DNA from 3 places in the Cetobacterium sp. 2G large genome. Region 3 is predicted to be linked to each of the others. Evidence: riboswitches for the same ligand, from Rfam matches in the RefSeq annotation. Region 3 holds a riboswitch; each other region holds the start of a gene.
The links. Region 3 has a riboswitch for cyclic di-GMP ahead of H5J23_RS10040 (hypothetical protein). Riboswitches for the same ligand answer to the same signal wherever they lie in the genome.
Positions count from the first base shown of each region.

Region 1: another riboswitch for cyclic di-GMP. It lies ahead of H5J23_RS12065 (hypothetical protein); the one in region 3 lies ahead of H5J23_RS10040 (hypothetical protein).
Region 2: another riboswitch for cyclic di-GMP. It lies ahead of H5J23_RS10570 (hypothetical protein); the one in region 3 lies ahead of H5J23_RS10040 (hypothetical protein).

Region 1 covers NZ_JACHTH010000007.1:313,504-321,488, reverse strand. Annotated here, with positions in the region: gene H5J23_RS12085 (efflux RND transporter permease subunit) at 1-2,169, shown strand, start outside; gene H5J23_RS12080 (hypothetical protein) at 2,236-2,667, opposite strand; gene H5J23_RS12075 (hypothetical protein) at 2,940-3,113, shown strand; gene H5J23_RS14350 (transposase) at 3,356-3,778, opposite strand; cyclic di-GMP riboswitch class I at 3,975-4,050, shown strand; gene H5J23_RS12065 (hypothetical protein) at 4,190-4,915, shown strand; gene H5J23_RS12060 (hypothetical protein) at 4,980-5,582, shown strand; gene H5J23_RS12055 (hypothetical protein) at 5,667-6,395, shown strand; gene H5J23_RS12050 (hypothetical protein) at 6,418-7,985, shown strand, end outside.
Region 2 covers NZ_JACHTH010000006.1:10,183-18,167, reverse strand. Annotated here, with positions in the region: gene H5J23_RS10575 (hypothetical protein) at 1-2,508, opposite strand, end outside; cyclic di-GMP riboswitch class I at 2,781-2,856, shown strand; gene H5J23_RS10570 (hypothetical protein) at 2,937-3,647, shown strand; gene H5J23_RS10565 (hypothetical protein) at 3,669-4,451, shown strand; gene H5J23_RS10560 (IS607 family transposase) at 4,587-5,186, shown strand; gene H5J23_RS10555 (RNA-guided endonuclease TnpB family protein) at 5,152-6,267, shown strand; gene H5J23_RS10550 (hypothetical protein) at 6,459-7,184, shown strand; gene H5J23_RS10545 (hypothetical protein) at 7,214-7,985, shown strand, end outside.
Region 3 covers NZ_JACHTH010000005.1:1,514,266-1,522,250, forward strand. Annotated here, with positions in the region: gene H5J23_RS10035 (DUF11 domain-containing protein) at 1-2,223, opposite strand, end outside; gene H5J23_RS10040 (hypothetical protein) at 2,238-5,792, opposite strand; cyclic di-GMP riboswitch class I at 5,921-5,997, opposite strand; gene H5J23_RS10045 (helix-turn-helix domain-containing protein) at 6,181-7,578, shown strand; gene H5J23_RS10050 (HTH domain-containing protein) at 7,621-7,985, opposite strand, start outside.

The DNA.
Region 1 (7,985 bases), on a different contig from region 3:
AAGAGTGATGTTGGAAACACAGTTGAAATCTCTAAGATAGCAAAAGAGGAGTTAAAAAAGATGGAGCCTCTTTTACCTAAAGGGGCATCGTTTACTATAAATAGAGATTCTGCTGTGGATATAACTACATCTATAAATACAGTAAAAAGTAACGCTATAACAGGGCTTGTTCTAGCTGGAATAATTCTATTTATTTTCTTAAGAGATTGGAGAGCAACTCTAGTTGTAACAGTGGCTATACCAGTTTCAATAATTGCAACATTTGGATTCTTTGGAGCTAAAGGAATGACATTAAATATAATATCTTTAATGGGATTATCTTTAGGAGTGGGAATGCTAGTGGATAACTCAATAGTTGTTTTAGATAACATCTTTAGGCACTTAACTGAGTTAGGACAAGATAGGATGGAAGCATCGGAAAATGGAGCTTCAGAAGTTATTATTCCAATAATAGCTTCAACAGCAACAACAATCGCTGTGTTTATTCCCATAGTTATAAGAGAGGGAAGAGCAAAAGAGATGTATAAAGATATGGCTTTTTCAATAACGTTCTCTTTATTAGCATCTTTAATAATAGCAATAACATTTGTTCCTATGATATGTAGTAGAATTTTAAAATCTAAAACTACAGTTCATGAAGAAGGAAAAATTTTAAAAACTATAAAGAAGTATTACTCTAAAGTTTTAATACTATCACTAAAATATAAAGGTATAGTTTTAGGAGCTATGGTTGTTCTATTTGTAGTTATTGTAGGATATGGGTCTAAAAAAATTGGTGGAGAATTTATGCCAACAACTGACGATGGAGTTTATACTATTATAGCTGAAATGCCAAGTGGTATGGAGATTGAAAAATCAAATAGAATTACAAAAGAGTTAGAAGCTATTGTTGGGAAAGATCCACAAACGAAAAAATTTATATCTTCAGTTAGTAAAGAAGCTGTTTCTGTTATGATAGATATTGGTCCTAAAAGTGATAGAGATAAAAAAGTTCAAGAGATTATGAATGAAACGAGAAAAAAGATATCACATATTCCAGATGTAAAGTTAAACTTAGTTCCTAGAATGGCTTTTGGAAGAGGAACAGGAAGAGATATAACTTTAATTTTAAAATCTGATGATCTAAATCAATTAGGTTATGTTTCAAAAGTAATTTCAGAAAAAATGGCAGCAAATCCAGGATTTACAGATATAAATAACTCTATGGTCAATGGAAATCCAGAAGTGAGAATACTTTTAGATAGAAAAAAAATGGAATACTATGGAGTTAAAGTTAATGATTTAACGCTTTCAGTAAGTTACCAAATATTAGGTGGAGCTCCAATAAAGATAAAAACAGCAAATGAAGAGGTAGACGTAAGTTTAAGACTTGGTGAAGAGTTTAGAAACTCACCTGAAAAGGTTCAAGAGCTAAGAATAAAATCAAAAGATGGTGGAGTTGTAAAACTTAAAGATATAGCTACTTTTGAAATAGGAGAGGGAGCTTACGGAATAGATAAAGAGGATAAGATTACAATGGTAACCATTGATGCTAATACTACGAATGGGCTCGATTTAGTGACAGGTCAAAAGTATATAAAAGAGATTTTAGACGAAGCAGGTTTACCTAAAACGATAACATATTCTTTTGGTGGAAGTGGAAGAAATATGGCTGAAGTAAATGAGCAGTTAAAGGCAGCCTTTGTAGTAGCGATGTTCTTAGTTTATTTTATACTTGCAGCACAATTTGAATCATATATTTTACCAGTTATTGTTATGGGAACAGTTCCTCTTTCAGTTATAGGTGTCTATAGTGGACTTTTATTAACTGGGCAAAAGACCAATACAATGGTTTTTGTTGGAATCATTATGCTAGCAGGAATAGTTGTAAATAACGCAATAGTTTTAATAGATTATATAAAGATTCTTTTAGAAAGAGAGTTACCTTTAAAAGAAGCTATATTAGAGGCTGGAAGAACGAGACTAAGACCAATTTTTATGACAACAATGACAACAGTATTTGGAATGGTTCCTTTATCTTTAGGAATTGGGCAAGGTAGTGAAATGTATAAGGGAATGGCTATAGCAGTTATTTTTGGACTTATATTTTCTACACTATTAACATTGATATTAATTCCTATATTGTTCTATATTTATGAGGTTGTAAAAAATAAAATTTCAAAGAGATAGTATTTGATTAAATGAGGGCATGTTTGTAGTTTTTATTACAAACATGCCCTTTAATTTTTTCAGTATTTAAAATATTTTTTGTAATTTAGACCCGCCACTAATTTGAACATCTGCAACAACTTTTGAGATTTCATTAGAAAGATTTTCCATATTCACACCATATTTGAAAAACCAGTAAAAGTTATACCCAGGAGAAGAGGTTATACATATCATTTTTAAATTAAGAGGTTTAAAGCTGTAAGTACATAAAGTTCCTAGTTGGAAAAGTGGAACTGAAAATATATTTATTCTATTTCTTAATTTAAAAACACTAACTATTCTAGTGTTAGTTATTAAAAAAGAATTAAATGAATTATTGTAAGCTGAATAAAGAGTTTCATCAGGATAAATTATATCTTTATTTTTAGGATTTTTTAAAAATTCTTTGGTGTCTGTTGGTATCATTTTAAGCAAAGGGATAAATAAAAACCAAAACATTAATTTAAAAGCTCTTATCATAAGATTCACCTCATTTAGTATTTCTATTTATTTTTACTTTCTTTTTATATATATCCTTTTTAGAATAATATTTTCTTATTTGTTTAGTAGTTAGTTAGAAACTTGTTAGTGTTAGAGACGATAGATTGTAGTTTAGAATAGGGAATAGTTCCTTTAGCAATTATGATTGAAAAAAAATAAAAAATAATATATAATTTATTAGAAATAAAAAAATAATTTAATATTTAATTTAGTAGATTATTTGTAATAGTTAATTTAATAAGCTAAGGGGAATGAAATTAAGTATTATGTTGGACGATGAAGAAATCGTAACTGAAATTGATGGAACAGATGTAAAAGAACTTCTTTCGTTATACGAATATTTAGGAAAAGAAATTTGCAAAACTTATGAGTTTGATTATTCAAAATTATTAGAAATAATGATAAAAAGAGAGTTACAAAAATAAATTTAATGCTCTGAGAGTTAATAGAGTAAATAAATAATTGAATATAGAAAGCATTCTTTTATTAAATTAAAAGAATGCTTTTTTATTATATAAGGAAATTATAGAAAAAATTTAGGCAAAAAAATACTGAAAAATTTGAGATAAGACAAAAAAAATAGTATAATAATGCGAAAGCTCAAAGTTGTGAATACCACAAAATACCGCAGGTGTTGTGCGGGTGAATAGTTATTTGAGTTAACGTATTAAGAAAAACCAGTTTTAGGAAATATTACACCATATTTAATATGGAATATTTCTAAAAGAACAAGATTAGAGTTACATTTAGGGCAAATTAATGGATTCGTCTTAAAGGTTTTAAAAATACGTTCAGCCCAAGAAATTTTGCCTTTAAAAAGCTTAATTTTCTTGGGTTTTTTATTTTTATATCTTCTAGAATATAGCCCAAATCTTCTAATCATTTTAAAGTTTTTAGGTGGAATATGTGCTAATAATCTTCCAATAAATTGAGTCATGGGAAGAGTTAGAAATATTTTCTTTGGAGAGTCAGGTTTTTGATACCAAAATGTAACAGAGGAGTCCGTAATATCAGTAATCCTATATTCAGCTATTGCAGGACGCGCGAGATATCGTCCAATATATTTAGCAATTTCAAAAATATTATTAATTTTTTTATTTGTTTCTTTTTTTCAAAAAAAAGGAAAAATAAGTTAGGTTTTGTATATTAATTTGACTACAATATTGTGTACTAATAAAAGTTGAAATGGTTTGAAATAAAAAACTTTATTGGTATTATAGAAGTTTTTTTAAAAAAAAATAAAAAAATTTCTAATTGAAAAAATAAAAAAAATAATATATAATAGCATTTCAATACGGCAAACTTTAGGAAACTGAAGGACGCAAAGCTATAGGGCCTTTAAAATGGCAGCCAGTTGCACTTAACTTTTGTAATTATAAATACAAAAGCTAAGTGCTTTTTTATTTCCATAAATTTTAGTCTAAAAATCGTCTTTTTTTACTAAAAAAAGGATGGGAAAATACAATGTTTTTTAAATTACAAAATAGTCTAGGGGGGACAAATGAGGAAAATTTATCAAATTATTTTAATGTTTTTACTAATTTTTTCTATAACATTTCCATTTCATATTACACCAACATTTTTTGAAAAACGTATAGATGGTGGGGGAGGCTACCAAGAATTTACAATGTATAACAACAGCACAAAAACACAAAGATTTAAAATAGTACCACTACCTGGAACAGGTGAGTATAAAGGACATATGGATAAATGGATTGAGTTTAGTCCTAAAATAATAACAATTAAACCAAGAAGTGAGAGCACTTTAAAAGTTTATATAAAAGCACCTAAAGGAACTTCAGAGGGAGAATACTCAACATTTTTAAACTTTAAATCAGTTCCTGTACCAGAATTAGCAAAAGATGATGGAAAAAATGTTGCAGCAGCAGCACGTATGGCATTAAATGTTAATTTGGAAATTGTAGCCTATGTGGGGGATTTAAAACCAAAATTAGAAATAAGTAACTTAAAAATAAGTGAAAATAAAGAGAAGGAAACAGTAATCTCTTTTAATGTTAAAAATAATACTTCTAAAAGAGGTATTTGGTATAACATAGATATCATTGGTAATAACGATGGATATGAAACATTGGAAAAAGGAAGAATAGGAGTTGAAGCAACACAGGATGTAGTTCTAACTATGAAAAAAATGAAAAAGAGTGATATATCTGGAATTAGACTTAGAGATTCATCAACATATGAAGAGATAACTAAGAAAAAACTTTAATATCAAAAAACTTGATATATATTAGGGAACATAAATAAAAAAAATACATATGGGAGGAAACAAAATGAAAAAAGTTTTATTCGGAATCATAGCATTATCAATGGCGGCGTTTGCAGCAAACCCAGGAGATAAAGAAAATGGAGCATCAGTACCAGTAAGAGTAATAGCAGAGGTTGTAAAGCCAGCTAATGCACTAGTTATAACAGATGAGGCAGGAACAATATTAGATGAACTTTTATTAGATCATAAAATTGTTGGAGGAAGTGACAAAGGAGATTCAGTAATAGCTAAAAATTTCAAAGTTAAAGTGACTGGTACGGATGGAGCAGTTGATACAAAAAATAATGGTAATGTAACTATCGCATTAAATAAGACAACTACAACTTTAACAAAAGTTGGATCAGCAGCAATTCCTGCAAATCAAATAACTTCTAATTTAAGACTTGTAAATGGGACTGGAGATACGAATGCTCCTAATATTGGAGTAGATTCTTACGAATATAAAGCACCACTTTCAGGAGGAGAGCATCTAGGAACAATAACATCTACAATAGCAGCAGGTTCAGTTCCAACAACAGCAGGATCAGGAGCTTATGACAATAAAGTTTCTACAGATGCTATGCCAACATTAACAGTAACTTATGAAGCAGCAGGATCAGGAAAATAATAATTCCTTTAAACTTAGAGAGAAGCTCTATTCTCTCTTTTTTTAAGAGAATTATACACTAAATTAAAACATGGGGGCAGTTTTATGAAAAACATTTTTATTCTTTTTTTCCTTTTAGTAGTAAATATCTTTGGATATGTAAATATAAATCCTGTTACTTTTGATAAAAAAATAGATGGTAAAGGAGAGGTTCAGGAGTACACTTTATATAATCCAACTCAAAACACCTTAAAATATCAACTTTATCTAACTGATGAAGGAATAGAAAAATCTATGAAAAACTGGATAGAGATATTTCCTACAACAGTTACTTTAAAACCAGGGCGTAGTGGAAAATTTAAAATTTTTATAAAAGCACCAAAAGGTGCACCGAAAGGTGAATACTTAGTTACAGTTGGTGTAAAAGAGATAGCACTGCCTAAACTAAATTCAAAAGAAAATTCTACAGTTCAAATTTTAACACATCTAAAAATGGATTTAGCAGGATATGTTGGAGATTTAAATCCTAAAATATTTTTAAAAGATTTTTCGGTTACTCTAAAAGAAAATAATCTTAATTTTTATGGATTGATTGCTAATGTTGGAGAAAGAAGAGGAACATTAGATTTCTATTTAGCTGAAAATAAGGGGAAAAATCCAGCTTATATTGGTAATCTAAGGCTACTAAAAAATGAAAAAATTAAAGCATTAAAACTAAATCAAAAATTAGTAAAACATGATAAAGATTTAATAAAAAATTTTTCCAAATATAATACATTGATAATTAAAGATTCTCTAAGCAAAAAAGTCTTGTATGAAGAAAAAATAAAATAGCTAAAAAAAGGGGGGTGTAGTCTTGAAATTAAGATTAAACATATATTTACTAGCATTTATATGTTTTTCGTTACTAACATATTCAGCAGAATTTACTTTAGAAGAACTAAATGAATTAAAACGTTTGAATATGATAACAGAGGAAGAGTATGAAATTTTTTCTAATGAACTTCAAGGAGTTCAAGAAAGAGAAGACTTTTTCAGTTTAAAAGTTAACGGTGCAAAAGTTAGTGATGTATATCCCATTATAATTCAAGACAATAAAATATACCTTCCTGTTATAAGTCTATTTAATGCAATAGGATTTAAAGACTATACAATACAAAGTGAGATTTTAAAAGCAACTTTAGGAACAGATGTTAAAGAGGTTGAACTAAAACCTAGTGATTCCTATGTTGTAGTTGAGCAAAGTGATTTCTTTGTAGAGAGTGAAAAAATTAAAGAGTTATTTTTAAGAGAACTCCATATAGATCAAGAGAAATCTAGTGTTTCAATGAGACTTAGCTTTGAAACGTCAGCAGAGATAGAGGCATATTTAGCAAATGTTAAAGATGGATTAATTGATGCTAAAAATGCTGGAGAGCTTATGTTTACAAGTGAGCGTACTCTATTTGATGTGGGATATATGCGTTTTGATTTTCAAGGAGTTTTAAATAAAGCTGGAAAAGATTCTAGTGATAGAAAAACGGAAACTGATTGGACAGGAAATTTAGAATATCAAGGACCACTGCTTTACGGAGAGTTCACAACAGCTTATGATGTGAGAAATAATAATTTAGGAAATACAAGCTTATACTATCCTGATGTCTATAAAAATCACTCTTTAAAACTTGAAAATAATGGTAGCGGAGGAGTTAGAGAGTGGGCAGCAAGCTTTAGAAAAGAGCGTGGATATTACATTAAAGGTAAAAATTATGTAATTCAAGAAACTGTACCTATTGGAAGTAGAGTAGAACTGTTATACTTAGGATTTCCAATTGAAGTTAAAGATGCTGTTGATGGAACAGTGGAGTTTGATAACTCAGAGATTCAAGAGAACAGACGTTATACTTTAAGAGTTTATCAACCAGATGGAAGAATATACACAATAGACATAGATACTGCTGCAAATTACTTCCAACAAAACAAAGGAGAGACAGAGTATGATATCTCTTTTCGTGAAGTGGATCAATATGATAGATATTCAATAAATGCTAATCTATATCATGGTATCACTCAAAACCTAACTTTAGGATTAGGATATGTACATGAACCTGAGGATGTTGGAGATAATCGAATTGAGTATTTAGAACATATTAGAGGAGAGGTTGTATACAGTAACTATATCTATAGATTCCCTTATACTTTGGTACTTGGAACAGAGCGAGCACTAAATACAAGTGTAGTTAATGACGAGGGAGTTAGTAACAAAGATAGATATTCATATGATGGAACATTCCAAATTGATATAAAAGATTTTAGATTTATAGTTGATAGAGCACACTATGGAAAGTATTTTGATGAGAAATCAGATGAAAGTTACTCTATAACATATAATCCAACAGGAATTTTCCAAATTAACTATGAATGGAGTAAGACAAAATATAATAT
Region 2 (7,985 bases), on a different contig from region 3:
ATTAAGCTTTAGTTTTTCACCTATTTTTAAGTTTGTTCCTAAAGTATATAGGTTATTCGCTTCATAGTTATCAGAAAGTACATCTGTTTGAGCTTCAACATAAACAGTTTTATTAGGTAGGAATTCATAGTCTGCTCTAACTCCTAAAAGGATAGCCTCCTCTTTAGCAAACTCATTATTATAATTCCACTCTTTATTTTTTAAATACTCTAACTCTGTTGAAAGAGTCAGTTTTTCATTATATTTATAAGAAAGTAGAATATCAGCTCTATCTTCCTCTACTTGATTAAATCCAGGATTTACGAAATCTTGATCGGTTTCTTTAAATTTACTAGCTCCAAGTGATAAATCCCATCTTTCATTTAATTCATAATCTAATTCAAATCCATAGTCATCTATTTCAGCAGAGTTTGCAAGACCAGCTCTAGAGAATCCTCTCTCTTTTTTACGATACCAGAACCCCATTCTATCAGCATTTCCAAATCCTTCATTGAAATCTTTTAAAGCCACCTCTCCTTCTAAATAATATGCATACCCATCAATATTATTGTAAAGAGAATTTAAATCTTTATAATTTAATATATCCTCCCAATCTTTTTTCGTTAAATCTAAGTTATAACCACCATTATATGAAAAGTTATTAATTATATTTTGTGAACCTTTAGAATGTGCTACCTCCATTCTTAAATATGTGTTATCTGTTTTTCTTAAAGTTAAGTCTGCACCTTGAAGCTCATAATCTTCAAAGCCATCTCCTCTAGCCTCATTTACTAAAGTTCCACCAAGAGCTATATTGTCTGTTAACCAAGCTTTACCTCGTGTACCATATGTTAATTTAGAAAAATCTGTGTCAGAAGAGTAGAACTCATAATCTGCAACTAATACTACTGATTCTCCGTAGTAAGGCATCTCTTTTATAATATCTCCAGAACCACCATCAGCTATAATTGTAGGTAATGGATTTTTTAAGATGATTCTACCTTGAAGTTCATTTATCTCGTAGTCTCTAAACTCTTCTAGAACAATATCTCTTAAAACTCTTCCTGTTCTAGGGTCTCTAATTTCAACTCTAAGTTTAGCGCTTCCAGTAACAATATCTTGGAAACTTAGGAAATAAACACTTCCTCCTGTTCCTGCAAATTCATCTGATGAGAAAAGTGTTTCAGGCTCTGAAATAAATGCTTTAACTTGATATTTACTTTCTCCAAAATCAGTACCTTGCAAACTTTGGTACTCAGCTTTTGCTCCATATAAACTTCTATCATAGTCACCATAGTAGTTACCAGTAAAGCCAGTATTATAACTTCCCCACATAGCATGAGATTTATCTTTGTCTACTCTTAAGTAGAACTTACCAGCTGTTTCAGTATCTCTATAGTATGTAGAGTCATCTCCTAAATTGAATTCAATATCATCTCTTTCAAGTTTTTCAAACATCTCTCTAGAAGTTCTTTTAGAGAAGTCTTTAAACATATAATCAAATTCATTAGCCCAAGTATCAGCTTGAGCAGTTACTCTGTAGCCGTTCTCCCAAAGTCCCTTATAGTAAAATGCCAATCTACCTGTACTAAATAAATCACCATCATACTCATTATTTGGAGCTAAAATAGCTTCATTTCCAGATACATAGTTTTGCCCAATGAAGATGTCAGCCATACCCACTAAGAAATCATATCTTCGTGGAATATCTACCCTCATATCATAGTTATACTCTTTTCCGTGATTATCGTATAACTTAACATTTAAAATTTTCTCTCCCTCATTCTCTGTATACATCTCATATACAAAGTTTCCATTTTTATCAACCTCTAGAGGTTGACCATTTAAATCAATAGTTCGTATAGTATTTAAACCTTTTCCATAAACTCTAACCCTAGAACCAGTAACTAAGATACTTCTAGACTTAGTGTTATCTTTTCCAAAGAAGTTGTGTTCAATATTATTATTTTCAACACTCTCTTGAAAAGTAAATTTTTCCATATTTGTTTCATCAAAGTTTCCATATTTATCATAAACTCTTAATTTATAAAGATATTCATCACCATCATTTGGATTAATTTTTTCTTTATACTGCCAAGATAACATCTCATTTACATTAAGAGAGTCACCTTTAATAACTTCTATAGGTGCTATCAAATTCTCATCTTCAACTGAGTATATAGATAACTCCCATCGAGCTATGTTATTAGGATAGTTCGTGTAAATATAAAATGGGATGGTCTCACTTTGAAGAGCCACCCTTGATTCAGTTCCTAAGGAAAGTTTTGGTTCAATTGGAACAGGATCTACCAAAGAGTATATATAAGCTCCTCTATTTTCCAAAGTAAACCTTCCAGGATAAATAACCTTTTTTACTTCATTCTTGTTTTGTTCTAATCTGTTAAAGTCAATTGTCCCCATGGTGCTAATTGTTACCTCATCTGCTTCGCTTTGTGAAAGAGAAACATTAGAAATCACTATTAGTGCTGCTAATAAAAAAGTGAGTTCTTTTAATCGTTTTTTTCTCATAATTTTCACCTCTTTTTTATTGAAAATACAAACTATTATAATTAGTATTACTCAAATTTAAAGGAATTGTAAATTTGAAAGTTTTTAATGGATTGCTTATAAAATTTCAAATCTTCTAAAAAAAGGAACAATAAATTTTTGATGGTATAAGTAGAGTATTTTGAATATTTAAAAACCACTTTGAAAATTTCTAAATTTTTTTATATTTTTTTTCAAATTCACATTTCATAAATTTCAGTATAAAATTAATTCAACAAGGGTTTTTTTCAAACATTTTCATATGGCAAAGCACAGGAAACTGTGTGACGCAAAACTAAAGGGCCTGTAAAATGGCAGCCAGTTGCAATAGGTAGTACTTTTAATCTTTAAGATTAAGAGTATTATTCTTATTGCAACTTTTTTTTATTTAAATTCTAGGGGGTATTTTTTTGAAGTATATATTAGTAATGTTTTTATTTATTGTGAATCTTTTGAGTTACAGTTTTCATATAATGCCAGATGGGTTTGAAAAGAGATTTGACAATGGAAATGGTTATCAAGAGTTTTACTTTCCAAATAATGGGATGGAAACTATAAGATATAAATTCTCAGTAGAACCAGGAAGTATTATTCGTGGGGATATGAGTAAATGGGTAGAGCTTTATCCAAAGATTTTAACAGTTAAATCTGGTGATGTTGGGATATTAAAAGTTTATGCTAATGCACCTAAGGGGACTCCAGTTGGAGAGTATGGGTTTCATTTAAACTGCGTACCAATTACGATACCTGAGTTAGATAAGAGCCAGAAGAAAGTTGTTGCTAACGCAGGAGTTACAATCTCAGCATCTTTAGAGTTGATAGGTTATGTGGGAGATATACCACCTGTGATTGATATTGTAAAGCATGAGATTTTTGAAGAAAAAGGAAAAACAAAATTAAAAATTGATTTGAAAAATGCTTCTTTAAAAAGAGGGGTAGAGTACGGAATTGAGGTTAAAGGAAAGAATAAGACAGTTTCTAGAAACTCAATGGGACGTATCTATGAAAAGGAAAGTGTTACTAAGGTTATTGATTTAGAAGGGATGAAGAAAAATGACCCTTATGAATTAATCATATATGAAGAGATTAGCAACAACCTTATTAAGAAAATCAAATTATAGAAAACAAGGAGGAGATTAAATATGAAAAAGATTTTATTTGGATTAGCTGCACTATCAGCTATGGCGTTTGGAGCATCAACAGGGGTACATAACTCAACTTACGGAAATAACCAAATCGACGTTGAAACAAGAGCGTTTATCATTAACTCAGGATTAGTTATTACATCATCGGAAGGAACAGCAGATGGAGCACCAACAGACGCTATTAAAAAGGCAGTTTTAGATCATGGAACACTTATGGCAGGAACATCAGCTGATTCAACAGTAGCAAGAAAAGTTTATATAAGAAAAACAAATGGAACTAACTTTCCAGCAGGAACAGTTCTTAATATAGCATTAAATGCTGATACATCAAACACAAACAATCTTAAGCATGTAGATAGTGACGACGTGTTAGCACATACACTAACAGCCGCAGTTATTGAAAGCCATGCAAAGTTTGAATCTGGTTTTGGTGAAAGCACAAATGGAGGTCAAATTTTATCGTTAACTGGTGAGACTGAAAAAAGTGCTGGAAATTTTGAGGTTAAATCAATTCGTAATATAGAAGTTAATTTACAATCTGTAATAAATTCAGCGCAAATGGGAACAACAAATAATCCAATTGAAGGTCAATATACTAACACATCTACATTAGCTGTTAGATTTAGTAAAATACCTACTACAACATCTGATGAAGAGTATAAAGCAAGTTATACTCCAACAGCTGGAACTGTAAACAATACTTCTACTGTAAACCAAACAGAAGGAATTAAAGCAGATGGAACAGTTGTTCCAAATGCTTCAGCTTTAGCAAAAAGATAATAAATAACTATGGCCACTATTATGGTGGCCTTTTTTGAAAAAAGAGGTAAGTAACAGTTAAAATAAAAATATAAATTACGAAAGATAATTCTGATTTTTATAGTTTTTATTATACAATAAGTTGAGGTGAAATTAATGAAATATTACTCAACCAGAGAGATGGTAAAAGTATTAAATGTTACAGCTCAAACATTAAGAAACTGGGATTCTAATGGAAAATTAGTGCCACATCATAAAACAGACAGTGGATATAGGTATTACTCAGAGGAGCAACTTAATAAATTTTTAGGAATTACTATTGTTAAAAAAAATAGAAAAACAATTGGTTATTGTCGAGTTAGCTCTAATAAGCAAAAAGAGGACTTGGAAAGACAGATAGAGAATGTAAAATTGTACATGCTTGGAAGAGGTATAAATTACAATAAAAAAGGGTTCAATAAACTGGTTGATCTCATAACGGATGGAGAAGTTGAAAAAATTGTACTTTTGTATAAAGATAGATTATTAAGATTTGGATATGAACTAATTGAAAATCTTTGTAAAAAATACTCTGTTGAAATAGAAATAATAGACAATACTGAAAAAATCGAACAAGAAGAGCTTGTAGAAGATCTAGTACAAATAGTTACTGTTTTCAGCTGTAGACTTCAAGGAAAGAGAGCAAATAGGGCAAAACAAATGATAAAGGAGCTGATTTCTGATGATTCTATCAAAGAAGATAAGGTTAAAACCTAATAAAAATCAGGAATTATTTCTTTGGCAATCAACAGGAACAGCAAGATTCATATATAACTGGACTTTGAATAGACAAAAAGAAAACTACGAAAATGGTGGAAAGTTTCTCTCTGATAACATCCTTAGAAAAGAGATAACAGAACTTAAGAAATCAGAATTAGAATGGTTATCACAAGTTTCAAATAATGTAGCAAAACAAGCTGTTAAAGATGCTTGTGATAGTTATAAAAAATTTTTTAAGAAGCAGAGTGCTTTTCCAAAATTCAAGAGTAGAAAGAAAGCTAAACCGAGTTTCTACAATGATACTTCTAAATTAAAAGTAAAAGAAAATTTAGTTTTAATTGAAAAAGTTGGTTGGGTAAAAACTTCAGAGCAGATTCCCATGAATACGAAATATACTAATCCAAGAATAAGTTTTGATGGTAAGTATTGGTATATCTCAGTGGGTATAGATAGTGCTAAACATGTTGTAGAACTTACTGATGAAAAAATAGGAATAGATTTAGGTATAAAAGAGTTAGCGGTCTGTTCCAATGGTAGGGTATTTAAAAATGTAAACAAAGGGAAAAGAGTAAAAAAACTTAAAAAAACTTTAAAAAGACTTCAAAAACAAGTTTCAAGAAAATACTATAAAAATAATGGAGGTGAAAACCGTTACCAAAAGAGCCAAAATATCTTGAAACTTGAACAAAAACTTAGGCTCATTCATAGAAGAATTTCAAATATCCGCAACAATAATCTTCATCAGATTACAAATGAGATAGTGAAAACCAAACCATCAAAAATAGTAATGGAAGATTTGAATGTTAAAGGTATGATGAAAAATAGACATCTTTCAAAGGCGATAGCTGAACAGAATTTCCATAAATTTGTTGTATTTATGAAATATAAATGTAAATTTAATGGAATAGAATTTATACAAGTACCAAGATTTTATCCAAGTAGTAAAACTTGTAGTTGCTGTGGTTCGGTCAAGAAAAACCTAAAACTTTCTGATAGAATTTTTAGTTGTGAGTGTGGAAATAAGATGGATAGAGATCTAAATGCGAGTATAAATTTAAGGAATTACAGAGTTTCATAGAGAACAGAAGAAAACTGTAATATGTACCGTTCGTTATGCGGGAATTTAAGCCTTTGGAGAGTTATACAAACGAAAGTAGTCTATATTTTTGGGCAAAATCGGATTCTATGAAAAAGGAATAATACTTTTAACTTTATGCTGATTTGATAAATCTTTATAGAGTTTTATAAGTGTTTGGTAACGGTGAATGAATGATTAAACATATTTTTTTACTTTTTTTACTGATGTTCTCCAGTGCCTTTTCATATATAAACATCTATCCAACAGAGTTTAATAAAAAGGTAGATGGACAAGGTGGACTAATAGAGTATAACTTGTACAATAGAACAGATAAAAACGTAAGATACCATATATCCCTTTTAGATTCTAAAACAGACTCAATGGCTAGTTGGGGTGAGATATATCCTAAAACTTTAACTTTAAAACCTAGTGAGGAAAAAACTATAAAACTTCTAATTAAAGCCCCTAAGGGAACTAAAGAGGGAGAGTACAGTGCCGTTTTAAATATAAAAGAGATGGAGGTTCCAAGCTTAGAAAAAGTTAAGTCTAAAAATACAAGTGTAACTATTTTGACAAACTTTAGCATGGAGATTTTAGGGTATGTAGGAGCTATCAATCCAAATCTAGAGATAACTGATTTTGGTTTAAAAAAATCTAAAAAATCTTTAGAGTTTAGCGGAGTGATGGAGAACACAGGAAAGAGATCTGGAAGATACAATATGTTTCTAACAGATTCAAAAGGTAATAATAGATATTTCTTAGGGGATTTTACAATTTTAAAAAATGAATCTATACAGCTCTCAGATTTCAATCAGAATATTAAAGATGAAAAAACTTTGAAACTTTTACCAAAACTTAATTGGATTTTTATTGTAGATAAGGATAATGAAAAGGTAACAAATAAGCTTTCAATATAAAAATATTTTAGAAAAGGGAGGGAAATTTTATGGAGAACAAAAAAAGAATAAGAAAACAGTTGGGAATCTTTATTTTTCTATTATTCTCTGTAACAACCTTTTCCCAAGAGTATACCTTAGAAGATTTAAATGCTTTAAAGGCTTCAGGACTAATAACTCTAGAGGACTATGATATTTTGAAAAGTGAACTCCTAGGGGAGGATATAGCAGGAGATGCACTTTTTACTTTTAACATCAATGATAAGATAAAAGAGGGAGCTTTTAAGTTAAAAAAAGAGAACGATAAATACTATTTTTCACTTTTAAACTTTTTTAAAGTTTTACAATTTAATAACTACAGTATCAAAAATGAAAAGATGCAGATGCGTCTAGGAAAATCTTTAGATGAGATTGACATAGATATGAAAAATAAAAAGCTTTTTATAGGAAGAATCAATAAAACCATACCTATAACAGATGATAATATAATTACTGAAAATAGTGATTTTTTTATAGAGAGTTCTTTATTTGAAACGATGTTTTTACAACGTTTAGAAATAAATGAAGCTAAACTGTTAATAAAAGGGGATTTAAACTTTAACCCTCCATTTGAAATCGAATACTATTTAAATAGAAATAGAGAGAAGATGCAAGAGGAGGCAAATAAAAAGAGAATTTTACATACAAATGACAATGGACTTTTAGATGTGGGATACTTAAAGACAAACTTCTCAGCTAATTTTTCTAAGAATAAAGGGGAGAAAAGTTACGACAAAGATTGGTTTGGAAATTTAGAATATAGGGGAAATCTTTTATATGGAG
Region 3 (7,985 bases):
CGAATTATTTGTTAACTCTATCGTATATGTTATTACATCTCCTGGTTGCGCTGTACCCTTTTCACTTGATGTTTTTAATGCTGTTACTTTTGGCATATCTATCGGTACTTTTACTTCAGAGTTTAATACCTTATTTGGTATTTCTGTTATCCCTGGTGGTATTACTGCTGGTACCTTTACTTGATACGTTATTGTTACTTTTCCTCCATTTGCTCCTATCTTATCTATTATTCCTTTTGGATTTCCATTTGCATCTTTTTCAAATAGATTTCCTGTTAATGTTCCTCCTGTTGCGCTTGGTGATACTATTACATCACCGCTTTCTATAAAGCTTTCTAATAAATTATCATACACTCCATAGTTCTTTGCATCAACTTTCGAATTATTTGTTAACTCTATCGTATATGTTATTACATCTCCTGGTTGCGCTGTACCCTTTTCACTTGATGTTTTTAATGCTGTTACTTTTGGCGTATCTATCGGTACTTTTACTTCAGAGTTTAATACCTTGTTTGGTATTTCTGTTATCCCTGATGGTATTACTACTGGTACCTTTACTTGATACGTTATTGTTACTTTTCCTCCATTTGCTCCTATCTTATCTATTATTCCTTTTGGATTTCCACTTGCATCTTTTTCAAATAGATTTCCTGTTAATGTTCCTCCTGTTGCGCTTGGTGATACTATTACATCACTGCTCTCTATAAAGCTTTCTAATAAATTATCATACACTCCATAGTTCTTTGCATCGACTTTCGAACTATTTGTTAACTCTATCGTATATGTTATTACATCTCCTGGTTGCGCTGTACCCTTTTCACTTGATGTTTTTAATGCTGTTACCATTGGTTTTAATATTACCACGCTAGCTTGACCACTGCTTGTCACTTGCTTATTTGGAATCTTTCCAGTAACTGTATTATTTATATTATCTGTATCTCCAGTAAAACTATATACTCTTATCTTTAAATTATACTCTATTTCTAACCTTTCACCTATTTCTAATCTTGGAAGTTTGCCAGATTCCGAAGTTAACTCAAATTTTCCTGTAGAATCATATGTTAGTGTTACTGGCACACTATTAACAATAGTTCCAGTACCACCTGTTAATGTAGTGAATTTTTTGGCTACAACATTTGTAGCCATTGATTCCACTTTATTTAAATCTACTTGATCTGAAACAGTATATTTAGAATTATCATCAGCTCCTAAAGGATAGTTCCCTGAATTTTTTATTACTAATCTATATTTTATTTCATCACCTTGAGAAAAAATTCTTTGCCCATTTGTATCTAAAGTTCCATTTAAAACTTCTTTCCCCACTGCTAAATTAGGAATTAATTGTAAATAATTTCTTGCTCCATCTCCGCTACTTGTTGTATTATCTAATGTTGTGAAAAGTATTGATGCCGGTGTTGTTGCTGTTAAATCTACCTTATATATTTTATTAGTTCCTGAGGGATTATAAAACATATTTGTTCCAGCCATAAAAATTGCAACAACTGTTCCTCCATCAGTTGTTAACCCTGTTCCAGCTTGAGTTGGTCCTATTAATCCTAATCCTGATTTTTCATAATAATATAGTGTACCGTTATTTGTTATTAGATAAAACCTTTCTTTTCCATTAATTTCAGTATAACCCCAGTCAGCATGACTTAAAGTTCTATTCCCTATATTTGTTGCTGTTGCTGCTCCATTTACTATTGATAATCTATATATATTATTATCTCCAGCTACATACATATTTCCATTTTTATCAAAATCTCCAATATATATTGATTCATTTTTAGTTACTCCTGTTATTTTTCCTATGGAAAATCCCACTGTTTGTCCATCTTTACCTATTTTTATTAAATTATGACCTGAATCAGTTACCATTTGAATTCCATAAATATAATTATCACTAGGATTATAACCAAAAGCATTATTGGTGTTCCCACCGACATTTAAAAGCTTTGGTGTTATACTATTAGATCCATTTACTAAATTCTTTTTGTTTACTATTATATTCCCAGATCCTCTATCTTGAATTATAAATCCATCTCCTTCATTTGAATCAAAACTACTTGTTATCGCCCTATTCTTTTTGATTACAGGAGGAATAGGTTCTTCAGAACCATCTGGTTTCATTCCTTCTGGTATTGCAAAAGTAATCATTGATAATATATTAAATATAACAAATAATATGAAGCTTCTTATGCAACTTCTATACTTTAACTTCATAATAACCTCCCTCTCTAGAATTTACCTATAATGTTGATAAACCAACCTTTGGCATTATAATCTAAGTCACTTAAATCATCATCAAACTTAGTAAAGTTATACCCTACCCCAACTTTTAAGTTCTGTTGTACCTCTTTATAAGCTCCTAAAATTGCTCCATGTTCATATGAATTATCCTCTATATCTCTTAGTAAATGGTATTCTCCAAAAGCATACCAGCTTTTAATAACTTCATAGTTTAATCTAATTGCATATAAATCTAACTTAGAATTATACCAATCTCCTTCTCCTCTACCCGCACGAAGTTCTTCTGTACGGAATGCATACTTTCCACCAATATCAAGTCTTTGAGTTAATTCATAAATTCCTTCAAGAGATAAAATATGAGCTTTAGTATCATTTGTTGCATTAAACTGATTATTAATTCCTATATTTTGAACATACTCATACTTTCCTATTAGGTTCAATCTATCATCCCAAACAGGTCTATACCCTAGCCCTAATCCTGCTTCAATTGATCTATCATCTTTTTCCTCTTTAGCATCTCTATATAAATAATTAAACTCTCCAAATAAAGTATACTCATCATTTAATATTAATTTCCCTCTATTTATAGTAGCCCATCTATCTGCTGACATTCCAGCTCCTCTATCTTTTCCAAATTCAAGCTTATTTCTAATCATAAAATCTCTCTTATAATATCTACTATAAACACTTACAGATGTTCTTGACAGATTTCCATCATAAGTATCTATATCTCCATCTTGAATTAAAGCTCCTAAAGTTATATCTTCAGAATAGTTGTAATCAACTCCATATGATTGTAAAATTCCCTTTCCTACACTATCCTTTAAAAATTGATTTTCATGGTACATAGATGTTTTCTCATCATATAAAAATTTTTGTCCCACTGTAAATGTATGTTCTTGTCCATAGTTTGATCCAAAATCATTATTATCATCTAGTGCATATCCCATGTATAAGCTATGGTCTGGTGTAAAATCATAAGTTCCTAATACTTCTGCTCCATTCCCTTTATTTCCAGTACTTCCCTCTGCTTTTAAACGGAATTTATCTGTTACTCTCAAATCTGTTCCTAGAGTATAAATATTATTAGCTCCGTAGTTTTCATCCCAAATTGATGTTTGTACTATTCCATATATTGTCCTATTAGGCTGAAACTCGTAGTCTGCTCTAACTCCTGCTAATAGAGCTTCTTCGTTAGAATCATCTAAGTCTTCAATACCACTTTCTTTATTTTTTAAATATTCTAATTCAGCAGATAATTTTAATTTTTCTGTATATTGATATCCTATAGTTGCATTAATTCTATCCTCTTCTAAAGATATCGATTGTCTTTCATATGAATCTGCATCATTTTCTTTAAATTTATTTGCTCCAAATCCTATATCCCATTTATCTGTCAATTGGAATTCACTTGTAAATCCATAATCATCATGTTCACTGCTATTTGAAAATCCAGCACTTGAAAATCCTTTATCTTTTCTGTTATACCAGAATGTTCCACTATCTCTCTCATCAAACTTTTCACTAAAATCTTTAAAAGCTATTTCTCCAGATATAGAATATGCATCTCCTGAAATATTATTAAAATATCCTATTGGATTACCAATTATCTCTTCATATTTATCTCTATCTAAAAACGAATCATATCCTCCATTAAAAGAAAAATTATTTATTAATGTTTGTGTTCCCTTAGAGTGAGCATATTCAACTCTCATAAAAGTATTATCTGTTTTTCTTAGCGTTACATCTACTCCTTGTAATTCATAATCTTCTAAACTATCCCCTCTAGCTTCTGATACTAAAGTACCACCTATAGCTACATTATCCGTTATCCAAGATTTTCCTCGAACTCCATAAGTTGTTTTTGCAAAATCTGTATTATTAGAATAGAATTCATAATCTACTACTAAATTTACATTATCTCCATAGTACGGTTCATCCTTTATTATTCCATCATCTGTTGTAGCAATTATTGTAGGCAATGGATTTTTTAAAATAATTCTTCCTTGAAGTTCATTTACATCGTAATCTCGACCATCTTGTAATTCTATCTCTCTTAAAATTCTTCCTGTTCTACCATCCGTTACTTGAACTTTTACTTTAGCACTACCTGTTACTATATCTTGGAAACTTAAAAAGTAAACGCTTCCTCCTGTTCCTCTAAATTCATCTCTAGTAAATAGTGTCTCTGGTTCACTCACAAAAATATTTGCTTGTGTCCTTGTATCTCCAAATTTTGTTGAATCACTGCTATTGTATAGCCCTTGAAGACCATATAAACTTCTATCATAATCTGCATAGTAATTACCTGTGAAACCAGTATTAAAACTTCCCCATAAGATACTTGATTTTTGTTTTTCCAATTTCACGTAAAACTTACCTGCAGTATCTGTATCTCTATAGTATGTTGATTCATCTCCTAAATTAAATTCAATATCATCTCTTTCTAACTTCTCAAATAAATCTCTTGGTCTTCTTTTTGAAAACCCTTTAAATAAATATTTTGTTTCCTGCTCCCAAGTATCAGCTTGAGCTGTTAATCTATAGTCTTCCCAAACTTTTTTATAATAAAAAGCTAATCTTCCTGATGAAAAAACGTTGTCATCATATTTATAATTATCTTGAAGTATAGCATCACTTCCTGAAACATAATTTCTTCCAACAAATATATCTGCTATACCAACTGCAAAATCGTAAGATTTAGGTAAATCTACAAACATTGGATATTCATAATTATTTCCATCTTCATCTGTCATTAATACAGGTAAATTTAAATCTCCTATCATATCTGTATAGTATTCATATGCAAAATCTCCTTTAGAATCTAAATTAATTTGATTATTATTAATTGATAATTTTTGAACTCCTTGAAGATCTTTACCATAAACTCTTACCTTAGAACCTTTAAGTTGAATATTTCTTATTACTGCATCATCATCTCCATACACTTTATTAGCTAAATCTACATTCTTAGTTGCATTAATAGGAGTTGTAAATTCTAATGGATATATATCTGTTTGATCAAAACGTCCCTCTTTATCGTAAACTTTTAAAGTATAATAATATTTATCACCCTCTTTAATGCTACTTTTATTAAAATTAAATATTATTGGTTTATTTAAAAGTAGTTCTGTTCCTTCCATCTTTCCTATCGGATCAAGTCTATGTATATCTTCCTCTTCGTAGATTAAAAGTTCCCATTTTTTTATTGTTTCTTGATAATTTGAGTATACATAAAATTCTATTACTTCTGTTTCCATATTTTGTTTTTTATTTGCTTCTATTGAAAGTTTGGGATCTGTCGGAATTGGATCTACTATAGAGTATATATATCCCCCATTATTTTTTAATATTATTCTTCCCGGTGTTACTAAATTTTGCTCTTCATAAGGTGCATCTAAATTGACTTGTAGTTGATTGTCTGTTGTAATTTGTTTCAAAATGATTTGATTTTTTGATTTTTCATTAGTATAAGTGTTCCGTGTAATAATAAGAACTGCCGATAAAAATAGTAATTTTTTTAATTTTTTTTTATCCCTCATTCACTTCACCCCTTTTTATATATTTTTTTTATTTAATGTTTTTTCTATCGTTTTCTTTTTATTCCTTTTTATTGAAAAAAAATAAAAAAATACTCAGTTTATATAACAAAAAAATTGTTATCTAAATTAAGTGTAACTGGCTGCCATCTTTAGAGGCCCTATAGCTTTGCGTCCTATAGTTTCCCATAGTTTGCCATTTTAAAATATAATATATTCTCAAAAAAATTATTTATTAAAATTTATTTAAACTATGTTTTTAATCTTACACATTCTTAAGTATTCTTTTCCTTTTTTTCTAAAAAAAGGAAAAGAATAAAAAAATGGTAAATATTGTCACGTTATTTATTTTATATATATTTATCTTAACTATAATCTAGGGGGAAAAGTTATGTATATCAATAGTAAACATCTACAAATATTAAAATTTATAAAAAGTAATCAAATATCTTCATTAAAAGATATTAGTGATATCTTTTTACTTTCTACACAACATACTAAAATACACCTTGAAGATATTTATTGCGAACTTTTTCTTGAACCATCAGGAAATTTAAAGATTGAACAACTTATAGAAAAAATTAGAAATTTTCCAAATTCTCGAAATATTCTAAGGAATTCTCAACAGTTTACTAAAAATCAAAAAATATTTTATCTTGTTTTCAGATTAGTTAAAGATCGACAAATTAAGCTTTCACATATTTGTGAAGATTTAGAACTTACTAAAAGAAATTTAAATAACTACTTTAATGAGGTTTCTAAACTAATTACTCCTTATCATTTAAAAATTAAAATAACAAATAAAGGAATCTCCTTACTAGGATCTCCTTACTCTATAAACAAATTTGTTTATCTTCTCACTTTTAAGTTTCTTATAGAAAAGGATTTTTTACCTAAACAACTAAGAAAAGAACTAACAGATTTTATAAAAATTAAAAATTTCTATAAAGTTCGAAAAGATATATCAGAGTTTATTTTGTTATTAGATTGCCCATTTTCAAATCATTCAGAAATATCTCTACTTTGTTTTTACATATGTTTAAAGGCTTCTAATCATGAAAAGAAAATTGAAGATATCCCAATTAAGGATGCTTTAAAATATAAGCCTAGCTATTATAATACTGATTTTTTTTATAAAATATTTATCTTTTTAAAAAGTAGTAGTTTCAAAGATATCTCTTCTACTTGCCTCAGTGGAATTCTTGATTTAATAGATATTTTTAAATATTTTAGAAGCCATTTTAATAAATCTATTCATAATAAGGCTGAAGAAGTTCGGCCAATTTTTGCAAAATATCTTGGGAATCATGTTTATACAGATCCTAATTTTTTCCATATAATCAATCCTTGGATAAACTATAGTTATCTTAAAGAACTTTTTCATGTGGATGATTATTCATTTTTAAATTTAAATTTAAACTACTTTGCTAACTCAAATATTGATGAAATGACAAAAGAAATTAATCTTTTTATACCTAAATTTACACTTTTTGAAAGTATTTTTGTATGGTATAGTCTTTCTAAGGTTGAGACTGAAAAAAATAGAAATATTTTTGTATTTAAGTATCTTCCTAAATCAATTATTCCTACTCTTGTTGAAGAAATATATAAAAAACATAATATTAAAATTTATGAATCTGTTGATATAAAAGACTTTAATAATTACAAAAAAAATAATATTATTAACAGTGTTATTACAATAGAGAATATTAAAATTTATGATAATAATATTCCAGTTAAAAATCTATTTTTTCCTATTCCTAATTATAAAAGAATCACACCCACATAAAAAAAAGGATTAAATCCAATAATTGGATTTAATCCTTTTTTATTATTTTATATTTTTTAAGATAAAAAACTTTAAATCTAAAAGGTTTGATTCTAAAGGAAATCTATTTATTCTATAAATCGGTGTTTCTAATATTTCATTTATATTTCCACTAGTTATTATTAAATCATATTCTTTTTCACAACCAAATATCTCAAATATGTGAGATGAAACTTTATCAATTTCTTGGAAATTAAACATAATCTTTAATTTATTTAAAATAATATCTTTTACACTATCGACCTCATCTGAAACAAACAAAATTTTCATATTTTTAAAAGCTTCATAATTTTTTAGTAGTAAATTGTTATATATTATGTAAAATATACTTTGAATATCTTTCTTTATAAGTTCTGTTCCTTTTATTT